DNA from 2 places in the Bacillus sp. LLTC93 genome. Region 2 is predicted to be linked to the other one. Evidence: riboswitches for the same ligand, from Rfam matches in the RefSeq annotation. Region 2 holds a riboswitch; the other holds the start of a gene.

Evidence for each region. Region 2 has a riboswitch for cyclic di-AMP ahead of C6W18_RS15245 (APC family permease). Riboswitches for the same ligand answer to the same signal wherever they lie in the genome.
Region 1: linked by a shared signal. The riboswitch ahead of C6W18_RS18300 (dicarboxylate/amino acid:cation symporter) and the one ahead of C6W18_RS15245 (APC family permease) in region 2 are both predicted to bind cyclic di-AMP.

What each region holds. Positions count from the first base shown of each region.
Region 1 is NZ_PVME01000010.1:9,765-13,661, forward strand. Features, by position in the region: gene dctP (C4-dicarboxylate transporter DctP) at 1-723, shown strand, start outside; gene C6W18_RS18295 (AI-2E family transporter) at 932-1,954, shown strand; cyclic di-AMP (ydaO/yuaA leader) riboswitch at 2,018-2,153, shown strand; gene C6W18_RS18300 (dicarboxylate/amino acid:cation symporter) at 2,229-3,467, shown strand; gene C6W18_RS18305 (ABC transporter ATP-binding protein) at 3,793-3,897, shown strand, end outside.
Region 2 is NZ_PVME01000004.1:330,740-334,636, reverse strand. Features, by position in the region: gene C6W18_RS15250 (pyruvate oxidase) at 1-85, opposite strand, end outside; gene C6W18_RS15245 (APC family permease) at 156-1,982, opposite strand; cyclic di-AMP (ydaO/yuaA leader) riboswitch at 2,095-2,239, opposite strand; gene C6W18_RS15240 (cellulose biosynthesis cyclic di-GMP-binding regulatory protein BcsB) at 2,306-3,897, opposite strand, start outside.

The DNA of each region.
Region 1 (3,897 bases), on a different contig from region 2:
TTCTTCAAAATCATTGGATATATCATGCGTGCAGCGCCACTCGGTGCATTTGGGGCAATGGCCTATACGATCGGACACTTTGGTTTGGCTTCGATTAAACCGCTGGCGAGTCTGATGCTCTCCGTTTATATGACCATGTTCCTGTTCATCTTCGTTGTGCTGAACATCATTTGTAAAATGTATGGTTTCAGCCTGTTCGGTTATCTACGATTTATCAAGGATGAAATTTTAATTGTCCTTGGCACAAGTTCTTCAGAATCAGTGCTGCCAAGAATGATGGATAAAATGGAACGCTATGGCTGTTCTAAGTCGGTTGTTGGACTTGTCATTCCAACAGGTTATTCTTTTAACTTAGACGGAACTTCAATATACTTATCGATGGCCGTAGTCTTCTTAGCACAAGTTTTTGGTGTGGATCTGTCTATCGGTCAGCAGATCACCATTATCCTTGTTCTCATGCTCACATCAAAGGGAGCGGCAGGGGTCACAGGAAGTGGATTTATCGTGCTGGCATCTACACTTGCTGCACTTCAGGTCATTCCGCTTGAGGGCCTTGCACTGCTGCTTGGGGTTGACCGATTCATGAGTGAAGGAAGAGCCATTACAAACCTGATTGGAAATGGAATCGCAACCATTGTTGTAGCTAAAAGTGAAGGTGAATTTGACGAAGCGAAGAGTAAAACAGCGCTTCAAGAAATGCGGAATATCAAGCAAGCCGTTTAGTATAAAAACAACCAAAAACCGAAACCTTATGTTCTACATGGGGTTCGGTTTTTTTGTGATGAAAAGAAAAAACATAAAAGCTTGATAAAATTAGGGCGAATCGTAAGACCTCTTTGACCTTTTGTTATATAATTTACAGAAAGGTCCGATATAATATATATCAGATCCGATGAAAAATAGACTTTAGTCCTGGCAGGTGTGGAACGTAATGGCGGCATTTTTAAAATTGTTCGAAAAACCCGGTGTTAAACGGTTTTCAGTATTTGTAGTATTAGCCACAGTATTATATCTATTAAGAGGAATGATGAATTTAATTCTCCTGACCTTCATATTCACCTTTTTGATGAATCGGTTAGAAGAGGTCATTAGAGGCTTTTTAAATCACTTCCTAAAAATAGGACAGAAATCGGTCATTACCCTTTTGTATATTCTCCTGGCTGGTGGATTGACGTTTGGCGGCTTCGTTTTTGTGCCAATCATCGCCAAACAGGTAGAGCAGTTATTTCATTTAGGAAAGAAAATTGCAGATCATCCACAAGATTTACCCTTCTTTGACGTCATCACCAACGTATTCGGAGATATCAAAATATCATCTTATTTTGAGAAAGGGTTTAATTTCCTCTATACATACTTAACAGATTTCAGCACGTTCAGTATCCAGGTCATTATGTCCTTAATATTAAGCATGTTCTTCCTGTTCGAAAAGGAACGTCTCATCCAATTCATGAACAAGTTCAAAACGAGTAAAATCTCCGTGTTCTATCATGAAATTGCTTTCTTTGGACGTAAATTCTCCAGAACGTTTGGGAAGGTACTTGAAGCACAGTTTATCATTGCCACCGTTAACTGTGTCTTAACGACAATTGCGCTTGGCATTATGGGCTTTCCGCAGTTGTTTGGATTAGCGGTCATGGTCTTTTTGCTAGGCTTAATTCCTGTAGCGGGTGTGGTCATCTCTCTCATTCCATTGAGCATCATTGCATATACACTTGGAGGCGGAATGTATGTCCTTTATATTGTGCTGGTCATCGTTATCATCCATGCAATTGAAGCCTATTTCTTAAATCCAAAGCTCATGTCAGCTAAAACAGAACTCCCTATTTTCTTCACATTTATTGTGCTGATTTTCTCTGAACACTATATTGGCATTTGGGGACTCATTATCGGTATCCCAATCTTTGTGTTTATTTTAGACATTTTGGAGGTCACAAATAAGGAAGAAAGTAATTAAAAAGTTCATATGAACCTGTTTACAATTTTCTAAAAATAAGGTATAAATGGTATGAAAATATCATATTACCACACGCTTAATCCTTCTAAAGGAATGGGGGACCCATTATTTTGGGGTGAATTTTTCTTTGATGAGAAAAAAGGACATCTCTTCGTCCTAACCCGTCAGCTAACCTCATCAGCGTGAAGAGAGTGAACGGTGGTACATGTATGGACACGCAGGCCCACGAGAAAACTCTCTTGTGGGCCTTTTTGACGAGGAAGGGGAGATTTTATTGAAGCTAGCGACGAAAATTATCATTGCCCTAATTATTGGTGCAATCACAGGACTTCTGCTCAACATTTTTGCTCCAAATGTATTCAAAGTGTTAGATCCCTATCTATTCACACCTCTAGGTCAAATCTTCTTAAACCTGATTAAAATGTTAGTTGTGCCGATTGTATTCTTTTCCATCACACTTGGAGTGGCAGGCCTGGGTGATCCGAAAAAGCTTGGCAGAATCGGAGCAAAAACCATTACTTACTTTCTACTCACTACCACATTTGCCCTTGTCATTGGCATTTCACTGGCCTTACTCATCAAGCCGGGATCATTCGGCAATTTTGATACGAAATCGGCTGATTATACCGCAGAGGAAGCGCCATCAATGGCAGAGACACTTCTCAACATTATTCCAACCAATCCAGTCCAATCTTTAGTCGAAGGTAACATGCTTCAAATTATTGTTTTCTGTATATTTTTGGGTCTTGGTATTGCCATGCTCGGTAAAAAAACGGAAGGCTTGCTGAAGCTGTTTGAACAAGGAAATGAATTAATGATGTATCTTGTCGGTGTTGTGATGAAGTTCGCACCGTACGGGACATTCGGTTTGATCGCAACGGCCATTGGCAGTCAGGGGCTAGATGCTATGAAAGCCATGGGGCTCTATTTCTCGGTCGTTTTCATTGCGCTCGTGCTGCATTTCTTCCTGACCTATGGATCAACTGTCGCCATTTTAGCTAAACGAAATCCGATGGCATTTTTCAAAGGATTTTCTCCAGCGATGGTTGTTGCATTTAGTACATCAAGCAGTAACGCAGTCCTGCCGGTGTCAATGGAAACAGCGCAGAAACGTTTGAAGGTGCCAGAGCCGATTTCAAGTTTTGTTCAGCCTCTTGGTGCAACCATTAATATGGATGGTACGGCGATTATGCAAGGGGTCGCGACCATTTTTATCGCTCAAGTATATGGGGTGGAGCTGACGCTTGTTCAATTGATTACCGTTGTCTTAACAGCCGTTTTGGCCAGTATCGGCACAGCGGGTGTTCCAGGAGTAGGTCTCATCATGCTGGCCATGGTATTGAATTCTGTGGGGCTACCTGTTGAAGGCATTGCGCTCATCCTTGGTATTGACCGCTTATTAGATATGGCAAGAACCGTAGTTAATATTACAGGTGACGCAGCATGTGCGGTGATTGTGACAGAAACTGAGAAAAAACATGAGCAAGACTCATCACCTAACTTATCGATGTAATATGAATGAAGGGCTGACTGGATCAGCCCTCAGCGTGAAGACAAACCCTCGCATTCGGTGTCAGTTCTGCGTGCTGGTGCTCACGAATATCAAATTCGCTCCGCTCCAGTACTCGGCCTTCCTAGACTTCAAGGGTTTTCATATCACGCTGAAAAAAAAGACAAAGAGCTAAAATAAAGATCATTTTAGCCCTTTGTCATCAATCTGAGGGCTGACTGGATCAGCCCTTTTTTTCATGGAGCTTCTTGTTTTGCGTGATATACTTTTAACAGAATGAGCGGTCTAACATGCCGCCATAGGCTTTACATCAGAAGGAGGAACCACTTTGCAGTCTGCTGTTCTAAAAGTAGAGAAAGTCGATAAACAAATTGGCCGACATATGATTTTGCAAGATATTTCTATGGAGATTGGGCAGGGAGAGATTGTCGGT
Region 2 (3,897 bases):
TGTCGCCAGGCATTCCATAAATATGTTTCACGCCCCACTCTTCCAGTAGCGCTGTTACTTCTTTTCCTGCGGTTCTTTGCGGCATGTGAGAAAACTCCTTTTTTCTTACTCCATACCACCGCACCCTTTTGATCAAACGTTTCAACTTGCGCCTGTTACTTTTTAAAATGATATGGAAGGGTGGCGACAATAATATCCCGCTTCCATAACAAACGGAATCTTAATAAAAAAGCAGATTGATTATGCAAGATGGTGTGCCATCTTTTTTTCGGGATGAATTGAGGCACGAGCACCATCACTTTATATTGATGCGCATTTGCTTTTGCCTCAATTGTTTCAAGAAATTTATCAAGAGGGTGAATGAGACTTCGATAAGACGAATGTAAAATCACAAGACGCACATCACTATTCAGCTTTTCCCAATCTGCTTCAATTCTCTTGTCTTTCTCTTTATCAAAGGAGACGTGAACCGCTATGACCTGACCTGATAAGGATTTTGCATATTGAACAGATTGTTCGACGACACGAGTTACTCCTGCTATTGGTACGATGACCACGTTTCCTTTGATCTCAACCGGCTCTGTTTCATTCAATAAACGCAGTTGTTCTCCTACAGACAGGTAATGCTTTTTGATGGCATGAAAGATCAATAGAACGATTGGCATGAAAACAAATAATGGCCATACAAGATGGAACTTAGTCAAAATGAGAATCATGAGAACCGTGAAAGAAATAAGTGCTCCCACTATATTGATTGGCATTTTCGTTTTCCAACCCTGTGGTTTTTCACGAATCCACTTTACACACATTCCGGTCTGAGACAAGGTAAATGGAATAAATACACCGACAGCATATAGCGGAATCAGGTGCTCAGTTTTCCCATCAAACAGCCAAATGAGCAGCATGGAGGCTACGCCTAAAAAGATAATGCCATTGGAGTAACCAAGTCGATCTCCTCTTACAGTAAACATACGCGGCATATATTTATCCTTAGCTAAGTTAACAGCCAATAAAGGAAAGGCTGAAAAGCCGGTATTTGCTGCTAGTATCAAAATTAAAGCCGTGACAGCCTGTATGACATAATAGAAAAATGTACGCCCAAATGTGTCTGATGCAATTTGTGACACAACCGTTTCTTCTGGCTTTGGTGAGATGCCAAAGCCAAATGCAAGCAATGTCACACCTACAAATAGAACGGCCAGTAATCCACCCATCATCAGTAATGTTCTCGCTGCATTTTGTGCTGCTGGTTTTTTAAAGGATGGAATCGTATTTGAAATGGCTTCAACTCCAGTCAGAGCAGAACAGCCAGATGAAAATGCTTTTAATAAAAGAAATAATGTAATGCCTGATACATGTGTGCCAAACGCTGTATGCTCAGGTGCTGGCGGCACTTGCCCTGTTAATAGTTTAAAGCCGCCGACTCCAATTAAAATAAGAAGTGAGAATACAAACAGGTACACAGGATAAGCCAAAATAGATGCCGATTCCGTCAATCCACGAAGGTTGAGCACCATAATCACGATGACCAATACAATTGAAATCAAGACGTGATATGGATATAGTGCTGGAAAAGCTGATGTGATGGCATCAGTACCCGCTGAAATGCTCACTGCTACTGTTAAAATATAATCTACCAGCAATGATCCTCCAGCGATCAGCCCGGGTTTTTCACCTAAGTTCCTGCTAGAGACGATATAAGCCCCGCCGCCTTCTGGATAAGCATAGATAATCTGCCGGTAAGATAGAATTAACGCCATTAAAAGAATTAATACACAACCTGCAATCGGGAGTGAGTACCAGAACGCCGCCGCACTGACGACTGATAGAACAATCAAAATCTGTTCTGTACCGTATGCAACTGATGACAATGCGTCTGATGACAATAATGCCAAAGCTTTGATTTTTGATAGTTTTTGTTCTCCTGCTGCCTGTGATTTTAATGGTTTACCAATTAAAATACGCTTCATCAAACTGTACATGTGTTGCCCGCTCCTTTAGTGTCAAACGATTTAAGTTACAAAAGATGGATCGCCAAAAAGACACAGAGGCAATAGAATGCCCCTGTGCCTATAGTTTAGATCACAGGTTGGTCTTTGCTCTCTTTAACGCTTACGAGGTTAGCTGACGGATTCGGGCGCATGAGACTTTGCCCTACCTTAAAAGGATTCACCCCACGTGGTGTTTTATACCACAATTGGTTCCCCCGCTCATCGAAATGATTCAGCGATTGGTCTTTTATAAAAGAGATCATACTCCCGTTTGACACCAAAGTAAAGAGATTTTTTCAAGGTCTTTTGAGCGTTTAAAACTCAGTCTTTTTACGGTTTTTTCGTACGAAATAGATAATCATTGCAAGCACAAAAAGGATTAGTGCAGCTATACATACAAAGTAGATCCAAGACTCGCTGCTGCTTTGTTTTTCACCTGTTTTTAGGTCGCTTGATGCGCTGCTGACCGTTTGATGATTAGAGAACATGTCTTTGTTTTTGCTCTCTATCGCAACTGTTGAAGTCTCCGTATTTGTTTGAAGGAAATGAATCACTTCATTTGAAACGTCAGCTTCAGCTGCATTCATTCCTGAAAAGACCGTCATTGTCTGTTCTTTATTCCAAACAGATGGCTGCGTCCATACAATACGAGCAGTTGTTTCATTGATCATGCCAAAAGAGGATACATCGTATTGATCCTTTTTCGTTGGAACGATCAGATCGCCTGCTTTTTCTTTTAAAAGAGAGAACGTTTGAATGCCCCCGATGAAAATGAGAGCGTGATTTTTCAATTGTTCATTTGTCACATTAGAGGCTTTGATCAAATGATATTGAGCAGCTTCTGGCTGACTAAATGATTCTGTTAGCATCGCCATTTGATTGATCGTTTCACGTTTGATTTGATCTGGCATGATGATCATTGTTTCTTCTTGCTGCGTCATTGAAGTGAAAGGACGCGGCCATGTGGCTAAATCCGGTGTATTACTAGTTGTTCCTTCTGGAATTTGAAGGGAGCTGTTCTTATCAATGAAAATCCAGCCTTCTTCATCCGTATGCCTGCAAGATTCCATGTTTTTAAAACCAGTTGTGACAAATTGCAAATCAATATATTCATTTTTTTGCAGTACCTTTGCATCTACTGGAACCGACACATGATAGAAACCATTTTCATCTTTACTGCCTAGTTTTGTTAGTGGTACGTCGTGCGGTTCGTCATTGATCATCACAGTTAACCGTTCTGTTTTGCTTGCTGCATTAGACTTTTTAAATGACAGATTGAGCTTTGCGCCTGATTTTTGGTTAGCAATCAATGCTTTCGAATAATAGTAGTGATCAGACGCCGTCTTTTTGGTCCCAACAGTGACATCATCTCCACCAAAATCTTTTAGACGAATATGGTGAGATGGCTTAGTGGTTTTAGCTACGACCTTTTGAAGCATTAAGTTCGTGCCAGTGAGTTGACCTGTCAGTTCTGGCTGAGTGAGGACATTGATTTTTTCAGCAATTGTTCTTGGCTGGTCAGCTGTGACAAATAAGACAGGCTGTTCTTTTTTCTTTGCTATCAGGGTTCTAACCGCTAAGGTGAGATGATTGCTTTCTGTTTGAATCTCGGCAGCTTGCTCAATCAATTTCATTCGTCCATTCCAGCTTCCTTTTGCTCCCACAGCAATGGTTGGATGCGCAATTTGCTGGATGTCCTTCTCTTGAATGAGTTTGATGTCTGCTAGGCGATCTTTGTTTTTCAATGTACGGTATATCTTGATGGCGGCTTCTAATTCAGCCTCATCTGGTGTATTTGGAAGCACAATATTTGTTTGCTCTTTCTGATCACCTGTTTGAATGAAAGGTGATGGGAAGCTGTCTAATGTAAGGTCTTTCGTTTGAGTTCCTTTGAATGCCAGCTTAC